4 regions of the Streptomyces sp. Je 1-369 genome follow, and region 1 is predicted to be linked to each of the others. Evidence: riboswitches for the same ligand, from Rfam matches in the RefSeq annotation. Region 1 holds a riboswitch; each other region holds the start of a gene.
The links. A riboswitch is a leader RNA that binds a small molecule or an ion and turns the genes downstream of it on or off. The one in region 1 is predicted to bind cyclic di-AMP.
Positions count from the first base shown of each region.

Region 2: it holds a riboswitch for cyclic di-AMP, as region 1 does, so the genes downstream of both, NOO62_RS39285 (transglycosylase family protein) here and NOO62_RS24605 (NlpC/P60 family protein) in region 1, are expected to answer to the same signal.
Region 3: it holds a riboswitch for cyclic di-AMP, as region 1 does, so the genes downstream of both, NOO62_RS29880 (M23 family metallopeptidase) here and NOO62_RS24605 (NlpC/P60 family protein) in region 1, are expected to answer to the same signal.
Region 4: it holds a riboswitch for cyclic di-AMP, as region 1 does, so the genes downstream of both, NOO62_RS19040 (M23 family metallopeptidase) here and NOO62_RS24605 (NlpC/P60 family protein) in region 1, are expected to answer to the same signal.

Region 1 covers NZ_CP101750.1:5,374,047-5,379,208, forward strand. Annotated here, with positions in the region: gene NOO62_RS24600 (hypothetical protein) at 305-658, shown strand; gene NOO62_RS24605 (NlpC/P60 family protein) at 791-2,023, opposite strand; cyclic di-AMP (ydaO/yuaA leader) riboswitch at 2,030-2,186, opposite strand; gene NOO62_RS24610 (ATP-dependent DNA helicase) at 2,430-4,988, shown strand; gene NOO62_RS24615 (M23 family metallopeptidase) at 5,015-5,162, opposite strand, start outside.
Region 2 covers NZ_CP101750.1:3,651,265-3,656,426, reverse strand. Annotated here, with positions in the region: gene NOO62_RS16575 (cytochrome P450 family protein) at 1-84, shown strand, start outside; gene NOO62_RS16570 (transglycosylase family protein) at 208-1,302, shown strand; cyclic di-AMP (ydaO/yuaA leader) riboswitch at 1,497-1,646, shown strand; partial or broken gene NOO62_RS39285 (transglycosylase family protein) at 1,651-2,046, shown strand; partial or broken gene NOO62_RS39280 (LysM peptidoglycan-binding domain-containing protein) at 2,179-2,382, shown strand; gene eno (phosphopyruvate hydratase) at 2,714-4,000, shown strand; gene NOO62_RS16555 (FtsB family cell division protein) at 4,124-4,603, shown strand; gene NOO62_RS16550 (DUF501 domain-containing protein) at 4,654-5,162, shown strand, end outside.
Region 3 covers NZ_CP101750.1:6,610,691-6,615,852, forward strand. Annotated here, with positions in the region: gene NOO62_RS29870 (M16 family metallopeptidase) at 1-242, shown strand, start outside; gene NOO62_RS29875 (M16 family metallopeptidase) at 239-1,624, shown strand; cyclic di-AMP (ydaO/yuaA leader) riboswitch at 1,844-2,006, shown strand; gene NOO62_RS29880 (M23 family metallopeptidase) at 2,019-2,822, shown strand; gene NOO62_RS29885 (GntR family transcriptional regulator) at 3,033-3,719, shown strand; gene NOO62_RS29890 (HPr family phosphocarrier protein) at 3,867-4,148, opposite strand; gene NOO62_RS29895 (bifunctional GNAT family N-acetyltransferase/acetate--CoA ligase family protein) at 4,304-5,162, shown strand, end outside.
Region 4 covers NZ_CP101750.1:4,196,529-4,201,690, reverse strand. Annotated here, with positions in the region: gene NOO62_RS19055 (alginate lyase family protein) at 1-142, shown strand, start outside; tRNA gene NOO62_RS19050 (tRNA-Met) at 189-262, shown strand; gene NOO62_RS19045 (PP2C family protein-serine/threonine phosphatase) at 425-1,639, shown strand; cyclic di-AMP (ydaO/yuaA leader) riboswitch at 1,861-2,024, shown strand; gene NOO62_RS19040 (M23 family metallopeptidase) at 2,036-3,103, shown strand; gene NOO62_RS19035 (aldo/keto reductase) at 3,189-4,133, shown strand; gene NOO62_RS19030 (PrsW family glutamic-type intramembrane protease) at 4,160-5,162, opposite strand, start outside.

The DNA.
Region 1 (5,162 bases):
GGAGCGGACCGCCGCCGGGTTTCTCGGCGGTGGTGGCCGACGGCCGTCCCGGGTCGGACGGCGGTGGGGAGCCGGTCACCTGGTGGAGGACGCTAAACCTGGCCGTCACGGGTTGGTGATGGATTGTGCGCAACTGGCAGAAGTGGGCGGAACAGCATGCAGCCGTGACCGTGTGCTCGGCGGGGCGGCGGCCGTTTCGTGCGCGGGCGTGACCGATGGCTGGATTTTTACGTGCCTGCACGCGAGGCGGTGGTATGGGGGCGCCTGCCGGGTGGGGCTGAGGGCCCGGCTAGGCTCCGGCCTCATGGACCTACTCATCCATCTCTTCGTCGGCCTGCACATCATCGGCATCGCCTCGCTCCTGGGCGGTTTCCTGACCCAGATGAAGCAGATGGGCCAGGGCACCGCCCGCTTCAGCCCCTCGATGCTGCACGGCGCGCTGACCATGCTCGTCACCGGTGTGGTCCTGGTGGGCCTCAACCAGGCGGACGACCACACGGTCAACAACGTCAAGATCGGCATCAAGCTTGCCCTGCTGATCGTGATCCTCGCGCTGGTCTACGTGAAGCGCGACGAGGAGAAGGTCGACAAGGGCATGTTCGGCGCGGTCGGCCTGCTGACCACGGCGAACATCTTCATCGCGGTGCTCTGGACCTGAGCCGGGCCTGAGCCGGGCCTGAGCTGGTCCTGAGCCGGACATGAGTTGGTCCTGAGTTTCCCGTCTCTACGCGCGCGTGGCCCGCATCCTTCCCGGATGCGGGCCACGCGCGCGTAGAGGGGCGTTACGTCGTCAGGCGGGGCGGACCACGCTGTGGATCGGCATGTAGTAGATCGACTCGACGCGGACGTTCGCACCCGGCTTCGGGGCGTGGATCATCTTGCCGTTGCCGATGTAGATCCCTACGTGGCTGATGTCGTCGTAGAAGAACACCAGGTCACCCGGTTTGGCGTCGGCGGTCTTCACCGTCGTGCCGACCTTCACCTGGTCCCACGTGGTGCGCGGCAGGGAGATTCCCGCGGCCTTCCACGCGTCCTGTGTGAGCCCGGAGCAGTCGTAGGAGTCGGGGCCGGTGGCACCCCAGACGTACGGCTTGCCGATCTGGGCCTCCGCGAAGTCGATGACCTTCGCGGCCTTGGTGGCGTAGCTGCCGTCCGAGCTCCCGGAGCCCGAACCGGAACCAGAACCAGAACCGGAACCGGAACCAGAACCAGAACCGGACCCCGAGCCGGTGCCGGAGCCCGATCCGGAGTCCTGGCCCCCCTCACGCTCCTTCTCCCGCTGGGCCGCCTCCTCCGCCTTGCGCTCGCGCTCCGCCTCGGCGGCCTGCTCGCGGGCCAGCTTCTCGGCCTTCCGCTTGGCCTCCTGCTTCTTCTTCCGCTCGATCTCCGCCAGCCGCGCCTTCTCCTCGGCGGTCAACTTCGACAGGAGCTCGCGCGCGTCCCCCAGCTTCTTCTGGACGGTCTTCTTGCTCGTCCTGAGCTCGTCCCGCGAGTCGGTGAGCGTCTCCAGGCTCTTCGCGGCCTTCGTGCGCTGCTTCGTCGCAGACGCCTGCTCCGTCTCGTACGCGTCGACCGCCTTCTTCTGGCGCGAGGTCAGCCGGTCCGCCAAGTGGTTCTGGTCGAAGTAGCCCTGCGGGTCGTTGGCGAGCATCATCGTGGCCGTCTCGGAGACGGCGCCGGTGCGGTACTGCGCCGCGGCGAACGAGCCGAGCTCCTGGCGGGCGTCGTTCAGCTTGTCCGTGCGTTTGGCCACGTCGTCGAGCAGCCCGTCGACCCTCTTGCGCTGCTTCTCGGTGCGCTCCTTGGCCGAGTTGTACTTCTGGGTCGCGACGCCCGCCTGCTGGTAGAGCTCGTCGACCTTCTTCTGCACCTCTTCGAGGCTGGGCCTGGACGGCGCCGAGGGCGCCGCCTGCGCGCTCTGCGACAGGAGGGCGACGGAGGTGAGGGCTGCCGTCGTGATGCCGAGGGCGGGGGCCGTACGAATGCCGGCCGTCCGGTTCCGCGGCTTGCGGTGCGACGCCAAGGAGGCGACTCCTTCCGTAGACCGCCTACCGGGTTAGCTGTCGGGTTCGGGCGGATGGTTCGGAAGGCTGCCCTACGGTCCCGTACTTCGTACGGGACCGATTCACCCCAAGTTTTCGGTGGGTCCCCGGCTCCGAACACGTCGGACTCGGCGGAGGCCGCCCGTTCCCGGCGGGGTTCGCCGGTGGGGGGACGAGTGGCCCGCCGGGCACGCTAGCCAACTCGTGTGGTCCCTGTGAAGGTTGATGTTCGATATGCCCGATACATTTTCGTTACTTTACGAGGGTGAGTGCGGGACGCGAGCTGCTGTGGCGGAGTGTGATCGTCCGCGGGCAGGGCGTGACGCGAGGCGGTGTGACCGGAACCCGCAGCGGGTTGTCAGTGGGGCCGCCTAGACTCGGGAGGCGATGAGCAGCCTCTTTGATGACAGCTTCCTGGCGGACCTGCAGCCCTCGCGGGCCGCGGACGAAGCGCCCCCGCCGCCGCCCGAGGACAGCGCTCCGGAGCCCATTCCGGACGACCTGTTCGACGGGAAGTTCGACGTGCCCATGACCCGGGACTCGCACTACCGCGACGGCGCCCCGCGCCCGGTCATCGACCCGGCGACGCTTCTCGACGGGCTGAACGAGAACCAGCGCGCGGCCGTCGTGCACGCGGGGTCCCCGCTGCTCATCGTCGCCGGTGCCGGATCCGGCAAGACCCGCGTGCTGACCCACCGCATCGCGCACCTGCTCGCCGAGCGCGGCGTGCACCCCGGCCAGATCCTCGCGATCACCTTCACGAACAAGGCCGCGGGCGAGATGAAGGAGCGCGTCGAGCAGCTCGTGGGCCCCCGGGCGAACGCGATGTGGGTGTCGACCTTCCACAGTGCCTGCGTCCGCATCCTCCGCCGGGAGTACAAGAAGCTGGGCTTCACGTCCTCCTTCTCGATCTACGACGCCGCCGACTCCAAGCGCCTCATGGCCCTGGTCTGCCGCGATCTGGACCTCGACCCGAAGAAGTTCCCCCCGAAGTCGTTCAGCGCCAAGATCTCGAACCTCAAGAACGAGCTGATCGACGAGGAGGACTTCGCAGGTCAGGCCGCCGACGGCTTCGAGAAGACCCTCGCCCAGGCCTACGCCATGTACCAGTCACGCCTCCGCGAGGCGAACGCGCTGGACTTCGACGACCTGATCATGACGACGGTCCACCTGCTGCGCGCCTTCCCGGACGTCGCCGAGCACTACAGGCGCCGCTTCCGGCACGTCATGGTCGACGAGTACCAGGACACGAACCACGCGCAGTACGCGCTGGTGCGCGAGCTGGTCGGACCCTCCGGAGGCGAGGGGGACGACCCCGCCGAGCTGTGCGTGGTGGGCGACGCCGACCAGTCCATCTACGCCTTCCGTGGCGCCACGATCCGCAACATCCTCCAGTTCGAGGAGGACTACACGGACGCGACGACGATCCTCCTGGAGCAGAACTACCGCTCCACCCAGACGATCCTGACCGCCGCCAACGCGGTCATCGAGCGGAACGAGAGCCGCCGCCCCAAGAACCTGTGGACCAACCAGGGCGCGGGCGCACGCATCACCGGGTACGTCGCCGACACCGAGCACGACGAGGCGCAGTTCGTCGCCGACGAGATCGACCGCCTCACCGACGCGGGCGACGCGAAGGCCGGCGACGTCGCGATCTTCTACCGGACGAACGCCCAGTCCCGTGTCTTCGAAGAGATCTTCATCCGCGTCGGCCTGCCCTACAAGGTGGTCGGCGGCGTCCGCTTCTACGAGCGCAAGGAGGTCCGCGATGTGCTGGCCTACCTGCGCGTTCTCGCCAACCCCGAGGACGCGGTCCCGCTGCGCCGCATCCTCAACGTACCGAAGAGGGGCATCGGCGACCGCGCCGAAGCCATGATCGACGCGCTCTCGCAGCGCGAGAAGATCTCCTTCCCGCAGGCGCTGCGCCGCGTCGACGAGGCGTACGGAATGGCGGCCCGCTCCACCAACGCCGTCAAGCGGTTCAACACGCTGATGGAGGAGCTGCGGACCGTCGTCGAGTCGGGCGCGGGCCCGGCCGTCGTCCTGGAGGCCGTGCTCGAACGGACCGGCTATCTGGCCGAGCTGCAGGCCTCGACCGACCCGCAGGACGAGACCCGCATCGAGAACCTCCAGGAGCTCGCCGCCGTGGCGCTGGAGTTCGAGCAGGACAACAACCAGGCTGCGGGCACCGACCAGGCTGCGGGCGCCGACCAGACTGCGGGCAACGCGCAGGGCGGGGCCGCGGACCAGGGCCAGGCCGAAGGTGAAGCCGGTGAAGGCGCCGCCCCGGCCGGTACGCTCTCGGACTTCCTGGAGCGCGTCGCCCTGGTCGCCGACTCCGACCAGATCCCCGACGAGGAGGACGACGGCTCCGGAGTCATCACCCTCATGACCCTGCACACCGCCAAGGGCCTCGAATTCCCCGTGGTGTTCCTGACCGGTATGGAGGACGGCGTCTTCCCGCACATGCGCTCCCTCGGGCAGGTCAAGGAGCTGGAGGAGGAGCGTCGCCTCGCGTACGTGGGCATCACCCGCGCGCGGGAGCGGCTCTACCTGACACGGTCGGCCATGCGCAGCGCCTGGGGCACACCGTCGTACAACCCGCCGTCGCGCTTCCTCGAGGAGATCCCGGACGCGCACCTGGACTGGAAGCGGACCGGCTCGGTCGGCGCACCGGCCACGTCCGGACCCGCCGCTGGAATCGCCTCGTCGTTGTCCTCGTCCCGCTCGCGATCCGGCGGCGCCCAGGGCTTCGCCACGCGCCGCGCGTCGGAGAAGCCGGTCGTGTCGCTGGCCGTCGGGGACCGTGTCACGCACGACCAGTTCGGCCTTGGGACCGTGGTCGGCGTGAAGGGGACGGGCGCGAACGCCGAGGCGACGGTGGACTTCGGCGAGCCCAAGCCGAAGCGCCTCCTGCTGCGGTACGCACCGGTGGAGAAGTTGTAACGCGGGGGCCGGCGGCCGGAGTTACGTTACGTCGGGTCGAGGCCGTGGCTGCGGAGCCACGGCAGCGGGTCGATCGCCGAGCCGCCGGCGGGGCGCACCTCGAAGTGCAGGTGCGGTCCGGTGGAGTTGCCGGAGTTCCCGGAGAAGGCGATGGCCTCGCCCGCCTTCACGGGA
Region 2 (5,162 bases), 1.7 Mb from region 1:
CGGTGGCGTGGCGGACTGATCATGCGGGGACTGCGCACCCTGCCCGTGAAGTTCACGACCGCACAGACAACGGTGTCCGACTGACGCCCCGTCACGACTGTGATGTTCACGTGATCTCCGCTGCATCGACTTGTGACAAGCGTTCGACTGCGGCTACGTTCACGACGACTTGAGCGCCCCACGCGTTCAAGTCGTCGCTGCAGTCTCGTGAAAGGCACCCGCATGCTCTCCGGCAATGGTCGTCACCGACGCCCCCGCCAGGCCCCGGCCCTCATCGTCGCGGCAGGAGTCACCGGATCAGCCATCGCCATCCCGCTCCTCGGCGCCACGAGCGCGAACGCCGCCGAGACCACGACGTGGCAGAAGCTCGCCGAGTGCGAGAGCGGCGGCGAGTGGAGCGCCAACCCCGGCAACGGCTACTACGGCGGGCTCCAGCTCTCCCAGGAGACCTGGGAGGCGTACGGCGGCCTGGACTACGCGCCGAGCGCCGACCAGGCGAGCCGGTCCCAGCAGATCGCCGTCGCCGAGCAGGTCCTCGACGCCAAGGGCACCGCCGCGTGGCCGAGCTGCGCCCCGATCGCCGGTCTCACCCAGGACGGCGCCGCGGCGGACGTGGATCCGGGCGCCCCGATCACGCCGAAGCCCACCGAGCCGTCGGACTCCACGGGCTCCGACAAGGGCGGCAAGGACGACAAGGGCGACAAGGACCCCTCCGGCAAGGACAAGGGCGAGGGCAAGGGCGAGAAGGCGGACAAGCCGTCCGATGACGCCTCCGACGGCGCCTCCGATCCGGAGAAGCCCTCCGACGACGCGAGCGACACGCCCGGCTCCGGCAAGGACTCCCGAGACAAGAATCACGACGAGTCCGACGAAAAGGGCGACAAGGGCGGTAAGGACGGCAAGGGCGAAGCCGACGCCAACAAGGGTGACTCCGGCAAGTCGGGCGACGAAGACGCCACTTCGCCCACGCCCGAGAACTCGACCGACCCGGCCGACGACGCGGACGGCTCCGCGGATCCCTCCGCGGACCCCTCCGCGGGCCGTCACCGCGGCGACCGCGCGGACGAGAGCGAGAGCGCCGACGGTCGGTCAGGACGCCACGCCTCGCGCGGCGAGAAGCGCTCCGGCAAGGTCGCCGACGGGACGTACACCGTGCGCTCCGGAGACAACCTCTCGGTCATCGCGGACGACCTCGGCGTCGACGGCGGATGGCACGAGCTCTACACCGAGAACAAGAAGACCGTCGGCACGGACCCGGACCTCATTCTCCCCGGTCAGAGCCTCGATCTGGGCGAAAAGTAACGGAAGTTGACGAAGCGTCGGGTGGGGATTTCACGCCGTATGTCTGGTTTGGCGCAAGTGAGAGATGGGTCTCAGAAGCCCTGATCGTCTTTGAAATTCAGGCGAATGCGTGATTACCGTCGTCACCGCTCGCCACTGGTGGGCCCCGCCGGTCGGTACGCCGAATCCTGCCAACGGCCGGACGGGAACAGTCGTCGCTTTGAGCGCCGTAGGCAGGAGCGGGGGACCCAGGTAAGTGCCGCGTCATGCGGCTAGGGGTGAAGCCGCACTCGAAGGAGTGCGGCCGGGCAACCACATCGGCCCGAACCCGACAGCTCACCTCGCAGGCGTCGGTGAGGGGATCTACGCATGCTGTTTTCCAGCAAGGGCAAGCACCGTCGTCCGTCCAAGGCCACCCGTGTCGTCACGCTCGCCGGCGTCACCGGTGCCGCCGTCGCCGCCCCGCTGATGGCCGCCGGTTCCGCCTCGGCCGCCACCACCTCCGAGTGGGACGCCGTCGCGCAGTGCGAGTCCGGCGGCAACTGGTCCATCAACACCGGCAACGGCTACTACGGCGGCGTGCAGTTCTCCGCCTCCACGTGGTCCGCGTACGGCGGCACGAAGTACGCGCCGACCGCCGACAAGGCCTCCAAGGCCCAGCAGATCGAGATCGCCGAGAAGGTCCTCGCGGGCCAGGGCAAGGGTGCCTGGCCGAGCTGCGGCGTCGGCCTCTCGGGCGCCTCGCCCAACAGCGGCGGCTCGCAGGAGCAGGCCCCGCAGCAGCAGGCCCCGCAGCAGCAGGCCCCGCAGCAGCAGGCCGCGCCGAAGCCGCAGCAGACGCAGCAGCAGGCCGCCCCGCAGCAGCAGGCCGCGCCCAAGCCGCAGCCGCAGACCGAGTCCAAGAAGACCGTCGAGACCCCGACCGGCAAGACGGTCAAGAAGGGCGACGGCGAGTACAAGGTCAAGACGGGGGACACCCTGTCGAAGATCGCCGAGGCGAAGCACGTCAAGGGCGGCTGGCACAAGGTCTACAAGCTCAACGGCGACATCATCGACAACGCCGACATGATCTACCCGGGCCAGCAGCTCCACCTGAGCTGACCCATTCGGTCACGGCCGTGCCTCGGCGGACGCACGGCCGTACCCCCCGTCCCCACGGGCTCCCCGCCCCGGTGCGCGTATCCCCCGTACGCACCGGGGCGGGGTCATGTCCGCACCCGTTCCCGCCGCCGCTGCCGCCCCTCTTGTTCGCTACTAGCGAGTAGAGAACATGGTCTTACGCCCTGTTTCCGCGCCATATGGCCTTTGTGCCGTCCCAGGGGACGGGCGGTCGGCTGGCCGAAGGCCCGGAGCCGGTTAGGCTCAGGAGGCGCAGGGCCGAAGCGGTCTGTCCAATCGCGTATTCGCGTCACACTCCCAGAAGGAGATGCTCGTGCCGTCCATCGACGTCGTCGTAGCCCGGGAAATCCTGGACTCCCGAGGCAACCCCACGGTCGAGGTCGAGGTCGGCCTCGACGACGGCAGCACCGGTCGTGCCGCCGTTCCGTCCGGTGCCTCCACCGGTGCCTTCGAGGCCATCGAACTCCGTGACGGTGACCCCAACCGTTACCAGGGCAAGGGTGTCGAGAAGGCAGTCCTCGCCGTCATCGAGCAGATCGGCCCGGAGCTCGTCGGCTACGACGCCACCGAGCAGCGCCTGATCGACCAGGCCATGTTCGACCTGGACGCCACCGACAACAAGGGCTCGCTCGGCGCCAACGCCATCCTCGGCGTCTCGCTCGCCGTCGCGCACGCCGCCTCCGAGGCCAGCGACCTGCCGCTGTTCCGCTACCTCGGCGGCCCGAACGCGCACCTGCTGCCCGTTCCGATGATGAACATCCTGAACGGCGGGTCGCACGCCGACTCGAACGTCGACATCCAGGAATTCATGATCGCCCCGATCGGCGCGGAGTCCTTCTCCGAGGCGCTGCGCTGGGGCACCGAGGTCTACCACACCCTCAAGAAGGTCCTGAAGGACAAGGGTCTGTCGACCGGCCTCGGCGACGAGGGCGGCTTCGCCCCGAACCTGGACTCCAACCGCGCCGCGCTCGACCTCATCCTCGAGGCCATCAAGCAGGCCGGTTACGTCCCCGGGGAGCAGATCGCCCTCGCCCTCGACGTCGCCGCCTCCGAGTTCTACAAGGACGGCACGTACTCCTTCGAGGGCAAGGACCGCTCGGCCGCCGAGATGACCGAGTACTACGCGGAGCTCGTCGCCTCGTACCCGCTCGTCTCCATCGAGGACCCGCTGTTCGAGGACGACTGGGCCGGCTGGAACGCCATCACCGAGAAGCTCGGCGACAAGGTGCAGCTCGTCGGCGACGACCTGTTCGTCACCAACCCCGAGCGTCTGGCCCGCGGCATCGAGGAGAACTCGGCCAACGCCCTGCTCGTCAAGGTCAACCAGATCGGTTCGCTGACCGAGACCCTCGACGCCGTCGAGATGGCCCAGCGCAGCGGCTTCAAGTGCATGATGTCGCACCGCTCCGGCGAGACCGAGGACGTCACCATCGCCGACCTCGCCGTCGCCACGAACTGCGGCCAGATCAAGACCGGCGCCCCGGCCCGCTCCGAGCGCGTCGCCAAGTACAACCAGCTCCTGCGCATCGAGGAGATCCTCGACGACGCGGCGGTCTACGCGGGCCGGAGCGCCTTCCCGCGGTTCCGCTCCACGGACTGATGAGCACAGCAAGGGCTGAACTCACGTAGCCACGTGGTTACCTACGTCCCCGCACGCGGTCCCGTACCGTGTGCGGGGACGTACGTACGTGTAAGCGCCGCGCAGCTCTGGGGAGGCGGAACCATGGCCAAGGCCGGGACCAAGGACCGGTTCTCCACCGCGACCCGCCTGCGACTGCTCGGCGAGCAGACCGCCGAGCGCGTCTACCGCTCCCAGACCAAGCGCCAGGCGCGCCGCTCCCGGCTCACCGGCCGCGCCGCGCTCCTCGCGCTCGTGCTCTGCTCCCTGGTCGTCGCCCTCGCGTATCCGATGCGGCAGTACGTGTCGCAGCGCGCCGAGATCGACGACCTGCGCCGGCAGCAGGCCGAGCACCGGGCGGACGTCGAGAAGCTGCGCGACGAGAAGGCCCGCTGGCAGGACGACGCGTACGCGGAGCAGCGCGTCCGGGACCGCCTGCACTACGTGATGCCCGGCGAGACCGGCTTCACGGTGATCGACCCCGCGGCCCTCAAGAGCCGCCGCACGGACCAGGGGGCGGCGACGCGCCCCTGGTACTCGAACGTCTGGGACGGCGTCGACAAGGCCGACCGCCCCGACGACTGACCCGCCTGACAGACGACTGACCCTCCTGACCACTGACACGGAAGACAGGCATGGAAACGCCCCCGCCGACCACTGAGCGCACCGAGCCCACCGACGCTGACGTCGAGGCCTTCAAGCAGCAGCTCGGCCGCCCGCCGCGCGGCCTGCGGGCCATCGCGCACCGCTGCCCCTGCGGACAGCCGGATGTCGTCGAGACGGCGCCGCGCCTCCCGGACGGGACGCCGTTCCCCACGACGTACTACCTGACGTGCCCGCGGGCCGCCTCCGCGATCGGCACCCTCGAGGCCAACGGCGTCATGAAGGAGATGTCGGAGCGGCTCACGACGGACGAGGAGCTGGCGAAGCAGTACCGCGCGGCGCACGAGGACTACATCGCGCGCCGTGACGCCATCGAGGTCCTGGAGGGCTTCCCCAGCGCGGGCGGCATGCCGGACCGCGTGAAGTGCCTGCACGTCCTGGTCGGCCACTCGCTGGCCGCGGGCCCCGGCGTGAACCCGTTGGGCGACGAGGCCATCGAGATGCTCCCCGAGTGGTGGGCCAAGGGCCCCTGCGTCACGCC
Region 3 (5,162 bases), 1.2 Mb from region 1:
AGTGGCTCGACCGGCTCGGCACGGTCGCCGGCCGCGCCGACGAACTGTGCCGGTACGCGGTCCTGTTCGGCGACCCGCAGCTCGCCCTGACGGCCGTCCAGCGCGTCCTCGACATCACCGCGGAGGAGGTCCAGGAGGTCGCCGCGGCCCGCCTGCGCCCCGACAACCGCGCGGTGCTCGTGTACGAGCCCGTGGAAGGCGCCGACGAGCGTGCCGAGGAAGAAGAGGAGGCGGCGAAGTGACCGAGGCCGCGACGATGCAGTTCCACCCCCAGCCCCAGGCCGGCACCGCCAAGCCCTGGGCCTTCCCCGCCCCCGAGCGCGGCACGCTGCCCAACGGCCTGACCGTCCTGCGCTGCAACCGCCCCGGCCAGCAGGTCGCCGCCGTAGAGGTCCACCTCGAAGCGCCCCTGGACGCCGAACCGGAGGGCCTGGACGGCGTCGCCACCATCATGGCGCGGGCCTTCAACGAGGGCACCGACAAGCACGACGCGGAGGAGTTCGCCGCCGAGCTCGACCGCTGCGGCGCGACCCTCGACGCGCACGCCGACCACCCGGGCGTGCGGGTCTCCCTGGAGGTGCCGGTCTCCCGACTCCCGAAGGCGCTCGGCCTGCTCGCCGACGCACTGCGGGCCCCCGCCTTCGCGGACAGCGAGATCGAGCGGCTCGTACGCAACCGCCTGGACGAGCTCCCGCACGAGGCCGCCAACCCGGCGCGGCGCGCCGCCAAGGAGCTCTCCCGGCAGCTGTTCCCGCCGACGTCGCGCATGTCGCGCCCGCGCCAGGGCACCGAGGAGACGGTCACGGCCATCGACTCGGCGGCGGTGCGTGCCTTCTACGAGAAGTTCGTCCGCCCGGCCACGGCCACCCTGGTCGTGGTCGGCGACCTCGAGGGCACCGACCTGGACGCCATCCTCACGGACACCGTCGGCGCCTGGACCGGTTCCCCGGGCGAGCCGCGCCCGGTGCCGCCGGTGACCGCCGACGACCGCGGCCGCATCGTCATCGTGGACCGTCCCGGAGCGGTCCAGACGCAGCTGCTGATCGGCCGGGTCGGCGCCGACCGGCACGACCGCGTCTGGCCGGCCCAGGTCCTCGGCACGTACTGCCTGGGCGGCACCCTCACCTCGCGCTTGGACCGTGTCCTGCGCGAGGAGAAGGGATACACCTACGGTGTACGGGCGTTCAGCCAGGTCCTGCGCTCCGCCCCGGACGGGACGGGCGCCGCGATGCTCGCCATCAGCGGCTCCGTGGACACCCCGAACACGGGACCGGCGCTCGACGACCTCTGGAAGGTGCTGCGCACCCTCGCCGCCGAGGGGCTCACCGACGCCGAGCGTGACGTGGCCGTGCAGAACCTGGTGGGCGTGGCGCCGCTCAAGTACGAGATGGCGGCTTCCGTGGCGGCGACGCTCGCCGACCAGGTCGAGCAGAACCTGCCGGACGACTTCCAGGCGCAGCTGTACCGGCAGCTGGCCGCCACGGGCACCGTGGAGGCCACTGCGGCCGTCGTGAACGCCTTCCCGGACGACCGGCTGGTGACGGTCCTGGTCGGGGACGCCGCGCAGATCGAGGAGCCCGTCAGGGCGCTCGGGATCGGCGAAGTGAGCGTCGTCACCGGCTGAGTGGCGGCAGCGACCGCGCTGAGCCACAGTCAGGACGCATCGCGACCCCGGTGACCCGTTTCGGTCACCGGGGTCCTCATATGTCCGGATTCATATAGTGGTTGCCTGTCTGGCGTGTGGCGTGCGCTACAAAAGTCGCGTTCTGTTTGTCGAATGAAAGACGCCCCGCTTAGCGTCGACCCGGCTGTCCGTCGCGCAGTACGCCGCATCCGCGGCACCGGGCAGTCATCGCCGAGTCCCCGTACGGCGCGAGCCAGGGGAGCCGGGGACCCACATGTCCCCTGGGGTGAATCGGGAACCTTGCCGTGAGGCGAGGGACTCGTAGGAGACCTTCCTGCTCCGAACCCGTCAGCTAACCCGGTAGGCGAGAGGGAAGGAAAGGAACACCCGCCACATGGCGTTCACCCGTGCCACCGGGAAGCACCGTCGTCCGAGCCGCATGACGCGGACCACCGCGAACGTCGCGGGTGTCGCGGCGCTCACCACCACCGGTGTCATCGGAGGCCTCGCAGGCCCCGCGCTCGCCGCCGCCGACGAAGCGGCCGTGGAGCACACCGGACTCACCCAGGCGATATCCGTCGGTGACTCGCTCGCCGAGAGCATCGACGCGCAGGCCGCCGCGCAGCGCCAGGCCGCCGACGACGCCGCTGCCGCCAAGAAGGCCGAAGAGGCAGCCAAGAAGAAGGCCGCCGAGGAGAAGCGCAAGGCCGACGCCGAGGCCAAGGCGAAGGCCAAGAAGGAGCGCGAGGCCAAGGAGCGCGCCGCCCGCGAGGCCGAGCGCAAGCGCCTGAACACCTACGTCTCCCCGGTCTCCGGCTCGTACGTCTCCACGGGCTACCAGACCGGCGGCGCCATGTGGTCCTCCGGCAGCCACACCGGTGTCGACTTCCACGCCGCGTCCGGCACCTCGGTCCACGCGGTCGGCTCCGGCACCGTCGTCGAGGCCGGCTGGGGCGGTGCCTACGGCAACAACGTGGTCATCAAGATGAACGACGGCACGTACACCCAGTACGGCCACATGTCGTCCCTCGGTGTCACCGTCGGCCAGACGGTCACCCCGGGCCAGCAGATCGGCCTCTCCGGGTCCACCGGCAACTCCAGCGGCCCGCACCTCCACTTCGAGGCCCGCACCGGCGCGGACTACGGCTCGGACATCGACCCGGTCTCGTACCTCCGCTCGCACGGCGTCAACGTCTGACCGACGCGGCCCCCGCAGCGGCCAAGCACCGAACCGAAAGCCCCGGCTCCTCGTGAGCCGGGGCTTTCGGCGTTCCGGGCCGCCGTGTTCTTGGCCAAAAGATATCCATGAATTCCGTCCCGCCGTCGGAAATCCCGGCGCCCTGCAATAGAGTCACGGAACGAGCGTCGGTCGACCGCGTTGCGCGGGGATCAAAGCGGAGGTCCGGTCATGCGCGTTCCCGCGCACTCGGTATGCACGGCCATTCGGGACGACATAGTCGCCGGTGTGTACGAAAGGGGCGGCAAGCTCACCGAGGAACTCCTCGCGCGGCGCTACGGAGTCTCCCGCGTCCCCGTGCGCGAGGCTCTGCGCACGCTGGAGGCCGAGGGCTTCGTCGTCACCCGCAGACACGCGGGCGCGTGTGTCGCCGAGCCGACGGAGCAGGAAGCCGCGGACCTCCTGGAGGTCCGGACGCTGCTCGAACCGCTCGCCGCGGCCCGCGCCGCGCAGCGCCGCACGGACGCACACCTGAAAGTCCTGCGCGGACTTGTCAGGCTGGGCCAGGAGCGCACGAGGAGGGGTTGTGGGGAGGATCTGCGCTCGCTGGGCGGCTGGTTCCACGAGACGCTGGCCCAGGCGTCGGGCAGCCCCGGCCTCACGGCGCTGCTCACCCCGCTGCGGCACAAGATCGCCTGGATGTACGTCGTCGAGCCCTCGGCGGCGCCGGGCGAGTCCTGGTCCGAGCACGCGGCGATCGTCGACGCGGTCGCCCGCCGGGACGCGCAACGGGCGAGGGCGCTCACGGCGGCGCACGTCGAACGGACGCGTGCGTCCCACCGGTTGCGCCCCGCGCGCCGGGGCGGCCATGTGAGGGATTCGCAACATGCCGTAAACAATATGAGCCTCCGCAATTAACGGAGGCGCCGTATGTGAATGCCCGACGATGTGCGCGAATTGATTGGCTTATTCAGGACCGTACCGGCTTATTCAGGACCGTACATACGTCGATGGGGTCACCCGGAATTCCGGGTGACCCCATCGACGTAATGCGAGGAACGTGTCCTAGACCGTCTCCGGAAGCTCCTCGAGCCCCTCGGCGACCAGCTTCGCCAGACGGTCGAGGGCGGCGTCGGCACCCTCGGCGTCGGAGGCGAGCACGATCTCTTCGCCGCCCTGGGCGCCCAGACCGAGCACCGCGAGCATCGAAGCCGCGTTGACCGGGTTGCCGTCGGCCTTGGCGATCGTCACGGGGACGCCGGCGGCCGTGGCCGCGCGGACGAAGATGGAGGCGGGTCGGGCGTGAAGGCCCTCGGCCCAGCCGACGTTGACGCGGCGCTCAGCCATGTGTTGCTGCCCTTCCAGGTGTCTCACACTTGTCTAGACCAGTGTCTCATGCCGTCACGGGTGCTCTGCCGGGCAGACGTCCCGGCCCCGGCCGCCCTTCGACCTGTCCTAGCCTGCCCCGGCCCGGGCGGCCGCGCGACCCGTACCCTGGCCCCATGCAGACCCCGTCGGATCAGCAGGATCGGCACGACTACCCGTCGCACTGGGAAGCCGATGTGGTGCTGCGCGACGGGGGCACCGCCCGCATCAGGCCCATCACGGCCGAGGACGCGGACCGCCTGGTCAGCTTCTACGAACAGGTCTCGGACGAGTCGAAGTACTACCGCTTCTTCGCGCCCTACCCGCGGCTGTCCGCCAAGGACGTGCACCGTTTCACCCACCACGACCAGGTGGACCGGGTGGGACTCGCGGCCACCATCGGCGGCGAGTTCATCGCCACCGTGCGCTACGACCGCATCGACGAACGCGGCATGGCCGCCAGCGCGCCCGCCGACGAGGCCGAGGTCGCCTTCCTCGTACAGGACGCCCATCAGGGCAGGGGAGTCGCCTCCACGCTGCTCGAACACATCGCGGCCGTCGCCAGGGAGCGCGGCATCCGACGCTTCGCCGCCGAAGTGCTGCCCGCCAACACCAAGATGATCAAGGTCTTCACGGACGCGGGCTATCAGCAGAAGCGCAGCTTCGAGGACGGCGTCGTCCGCCTCGAGTTCGACCTGGAGCCGACCGACCGCTCCCTCGCCGTGCAGCGTGCCCGCGAACAGCGCGCCGAGGGGCGGTCCGTGCAGCGGCTCCTCACGCCGGGCTCGGTCGCGGTGATCGGAGTGGGCCGCGCGCCCGGCGGAGTGGGCCGCAGCGTCCTGAACAACCTCCAGGAGTCCGGCTACACCGGGCGCCTGTACGCGGTGAACAGCGCCTTCGTAGAGGGCGTCTCCCTGGAGGGCCCCTCCGCGGGCGGCGTCTCCGGAGAGGGCGGCCGAGAGGGTGCGGACATCGACGGGGTGCCCGCGCACCGCT
Region 4 (5,162 bases), 1.2 Mb from region 1:
GGAGGTCGGCCTCAGCCACCTGCGGGGACGGCTGAAGCTGGACATGCCGCAGACCGAGAAGTACACGCGGGAGCGGCGGCCCGAGGGGACGGATGGCCTCTTCGTCGCCTGGGAGACCCTCACGCACGCCGACAGCGCGTAAGTGGTTCGACGCACCCCTTCGGATGGCGTAGAGTTGTGTTTACCGACGCGGGGTGGAGCAGCTCGGTAGCTCGCTGGGCTCATAACCCAGAGGTCGCAGGTTCAAATCCTGTCCCCGCTACTGAAGGCCTGAGGCCGGGAAGCATCAGCTTCCCGGCCTCAGGTGTTTTTCCGTCCGTGACCGCTCCCCGTCCGTGACCGCTTCCCGGCCGTGACCGCTCCCCGTCCGTAACCCGGTCGGCCCACACCAAGTCGCACCCTCCCGCCGCTGCGGGAACCCTGAATGCAGCGCGGTGATGGGCGCGGAGTCGGCGGGAGACAAGCGGTGGGGCAGCGAGGAGAAGCCGACGAAAGGGGGGCCGGCGGGGCCACCGGGCCCGAGCGGGCGTTCGTCCGGGTCCTGCCGCTCCTGCTCCTCGTCGTCGGCGTCGTGTACGACGCGTCGACCCCGTCGGAGTTCACCGCGTCCCCCCTCTTCACCGCCGCACCCCTCATCGCCGCCCCCTTCTACTCGCGGCTCAGCACCGTCCTGACCGGCGTCGCCGCCACCGCCGCCGTCCTCTTCCTGCACTACGGCAGCACCATCAGCAGCCAGGTCGAGGCCGTCACCGAGGTGGTCACCGTGGTGACCGTCGCCGCGCTCGCCATCGTCATCAACCGTGTCGTGCGGCGCAGCAACGACCGGCTCGCCATCGCCCGCTCCATCTCCGAGGCCACCCAGCGCGCCGTGCTGCCCGAACCGGATCCGCGGATCGGCGGGCTCGACTTCGCGGCGCGGTACGAGGCGGCGCAGGCCGACGCGTTCATCGGGGGTGATTTGTACGCCGTACAGGACACCCCGCACGGCGTACGGCTCATCGTCGGCGACGTACGCGGAAAAGGCATGGGCGCCGTCGCGGCCGTCGCCGTCGTCATCGGCGCCTTCCGGGAGGCCGCCGAGCAGGAGGCCACCCTGGAGGCGGTCGCGCAGCGCCTGGAGCGGGCGCTCGCCCGCGAGGGCACCCGGCGCGACGGCCTTGACGCGTTCGAGGGGTTCACCACCGCGGTCCTCGCCGAGATCCGGCACGGCGAGGGCGCCGTACGGCTGGTGAACCGCGGGCACCCGCCGCCGCTGCTGCTGCGCGGCGACGGGCGGCTCTGCGTCCTGTCGGCGAGCGAACCCGCGCTGCCGCTCGGCATGGGCGACCTCGGGGCCTGGCCGGACCGCGCGGACGAGACGGAGCTCCCGCCCGGCGCGCTGCTGCTCTTCTACACGGACGGCCTCTCGGAGGCGCGCAACGCGGCGGGGGAGTTCTACGATCCCGCCGCCCGGCTCGGCGGGCGGATCTTCCCGGGCCGGAGCGGCCCGCACGCGCTCCTTGCCGCGCTCGCGGGGGAGGTGCGGCGGCACACCGGGGGTGGCATGACGGACGACATGGCGCTGCTCGCGGTGCGGCGCCCCACCGCGGGGGAACCGGACGGCACGACCGGAGCTCCGGGTGTCACGGCCGGTGATTGAAGTGCACCGCTCCGCATAACAACTGACGCTCTGTCAAGGGAATGTGAAGTTCCGGTGTTTAGTGATCTGGGGTCAACTCGCCCCGTTGCGCCCCTTCGTGTCCTGTTACGTACACCCGATGAGCGTTAACGATCAACCGGAACAGCTTGGAATACCGACCCGCTGTCTATTAACGTTCGATAACGCAGCGCGGTCGTCCCAGCCGTCACTAGAGACGGCTCCGCGCGCACGCGCCTAATCCCGCAAGGGAGCCGGGGAACCACCAACATGGGGTGAATCGGGCCTCTGCGCATCCGTGCACTCGTGCACCCGTGCCAGGTGTTCGTAGGAGACCTTCCTGCTCCGAACCCGTCAGCTAACCCGGTAGGCGAGAAGGAAGGAAAGGAGTGCGCCCCAGTGGCGTCCAACCGGCCTGCCCCCCAAGCCGTGTACGTTCCGAATGACGACGACTTCGGTTCGTACGACGAGAGCTCCTTCGAAGAGTGGAACCCCACCGAGGAGTCCGTCCGTCCCGTCCGCGGCAGGCACCGTGTGCACAAGAAGGGCGGCGGCGGACTCGCCCGCAGCTCCACCGTGCTCGGCGTGGGCGTCATCGCCGCCGTCGGCGCGGGCGGCATAGCCACCGCGCAGGACGGCAAGCCGCCGGTCTCCATATCGATGCCCGACCTGGGCGCGGTCACCGACTCGCTGCCCGAGGCCGAGTCGCTGCCGGGCGTGGGCTCGTTGATGTCCGACGACGCCGCCGCGGACACCACCGTCGCCGCCTCGGCCCCCCTCACCGCCGCGGGCGTCAGCACCGCCGACGCGGAGCAGGGCACCGCCGACGCGGGCGAGGCCCTGCGCGCCCGCATCATGCAGCAGGCCGAGAACCAGCAGAACCAGGCGGACAGCGCCGTGCGGACCGCGGCGGAGGACGCCGCCGTCAAGAAGGCCGCCGAAGAGGCGGCCGCGCAGCAGAAGGCCGCCGAGCAGGAGGCGGACGCCGAGGCCGCCGCCAAGAAGAAGAAGGCGGAGGAGGCCCGGAAGGCGAAGGCCGAGGCCGCGCGCCTGGCCAAGCTCGCCAAGAGCTTCGTCATCCCCACCTCCTCGTACACCCTCACCTCGCACTTCGGCGACGCGGGCTCCATGTGGTCCTCCGGCCACCACACCGGCCTGGACTTCGCGGCGCCCACGGGCACCCCGCTGAAGGCCGTGCACACCGGCACCGTCAAGGAGGCCGGCTGGGCGGGCGCGTACGGCTACCGCACCGTGCTCGAACTCGAGGACGGCACGGAGGTCTGGTACTGCCACCAGTCCTCGCTCAACGTCAGCGCGGGCCAGAAGGTCTCCACGGGTGACGTCATCGGCCGCGTCGGCGCGACCGGCAACGTCACGGGGCCGCACCTCCACATGGAGGTCCACACGCCGGGCGGCTCGGGGATCGACCCGCTCGGGTGGCTGCAGAGCAAGGGCCTCAATCCCTGATCGCGCTCTTGCGGGGTTCGGTCCGGCCGCGAGTTCGATGTGGCCTGCACGGAATTCCGTCTCCGGTGGGGGCGTTGAGGAGCACATGACTTCTCTTCGCCCACTCGGCTCCTCCGACCTCGAGGTCTTCCCGCTCTCCCTCGGCGGCAACGTCTTCGGCTGGACCGCGGACCGGGCGGCGTCCTTCGCCGTCCTCGACGCCTACACCGCGGCAGGCGGCAACTTCATCGACACCGCCGACGCGTACTCGGCCTGGGTCGACGGCAACAAGGGCGGCGAGTCCGAGACCCTCATCGGAGAGTGGCTCGCCGGGCGCGGCAACCGCTCCGACGTCGTCGTGGCCACCAAGGTCGGCTCCCACCCCGACTACAAGGGCCTGTCCGCCGCCACCATCAAGGGCGGCGCCGACGCGTCGCTGCGGCGCCTCGGCACGGACTACATCGACCTCTACTACACCCACTTCGACGACACGTCGGTGCCCGTGGAGGAGATCATCGGCGCGCTCGACGAGCTGGTGCGGGCGGGCAAGGTGCGGGCGATCGCCGCCTCCAACATCTCCCCCGAGCGGCTCCAGGAGTCCCTCGACGTCTCCGACCGCGAGGGCCTCGCGCGCTACGTCGCGCTGCAACCGCACTACAACCTCGTCTCCCGCGACACCTACGAGGGCCCCCTACAGGAAGTCGCCTCCCGTTCCGGCCTCGCGGCCGTCCCCTACTTCGGGCTCGCGGCGGGCTTCCTCACAGGCAAGTACCGCGCGGGCGCACACGTCGAGAGCGCGCGCAGCTCGGGGGTCGAGGCGTACGTGGGGACGGAGCGGGGCGATCGCGTACTCGCCGCCCTCGACGAGATCGCGCAGGAGCACGGGGCGCAGGTCCCGACCGTGGCCCTGGCCTGGCTCGCGGCACAGCCCACCGTGGCGGCGCCGATCGCCTCCGCGCGGACGGTGGAGCAGCTGCCGGCGCTGCTCGCGGTGGCGGATCTCGAGCTGACGGAGGCGGAGGTCGCGGCGCTGAACGCGGCGTCCGCGTAAGGGCAGGCTCAGGGGCTCTAGGGGCTCTAGGGGCGGTAGGGGTTGTACGTCGTGGTCGGGTAGCCGTAGGCCGGGTAGGGCTGCGGGGGCCCGTAGGGGAGCGGGGCGTGCGGAGGCCGGTCGCCGTACGTCCCGTACGGCGCGGGGGTTCCGTACGGCGCGGGTGTCCCGTACATGCCGTACGGCGGCGGTACGGGTGGCATGGCCGGTGCCGTCGCCTGTGCCGCGTACGCGAGGGCGGGGCGGGCCGGTTCGCGGCGCTCCCACAGCTTCTCGAGGAGTTCCCGCTCGCGTACGACGAAGTCGGCACCGGCCCGTCCGCGGCGGCCCCGGTGGCGCAGGAACGCGAGGGACGTCGCGTACATCTGGTACTCCGCGACCGTGCGGGCCGCGGGCTTGCCCCAGGTGTACGCGGCGTAGTCGCGGGCCAGCGAGCGGGCGCGCATCGAGCCGAGCGCGTACGGCTCGGGCGGGGTGAGCCAGCCCGCCGCCGCGTACACGGGCAGCTCGTCGCGGATCGTGCGCAGCTCGCGCTGGCGGGTCCAGATGGCGAGCCAGGTCAGCAGGCCGAACGCCGGGAGCATGAAGAGGGCGTACACGGTGAAGAACCCGAACTGCCCGAAGACCGCGGAGCCGTTCCACAGGGCGTGCATGCCCATCGCGAGGAGCAGCCCGGTGAGCGGGAGCAGCACGCGGCGCACCACCTGCCGCTCGGCCGAGAGCGCGGCGATGCCGAAGCCGATGCCGGTCAGGACCGTGAAGAGCGGGTGGGCGAACGGCGACATGACGACGCGTACGAAGAAGGTCGCCGCGGTCACGGAGGCGAGGCCGCTCTCGCGGCTGAGCTGGTCGGTGACGAAGGCGTTGCCCAGATAGAGGATGTTCTCGGTGAACGCGAACCCGGTCGCGGTCACCCCCGCTATGACGACGCCGTCGACGATCCCGGTGAAGTCGCGTCTGCGGAAGAGGAAGACGAGGAGCACGGCGGCGGCCTTCGCGCTCTCCTCGACGATCGGGGCTATGACCGTC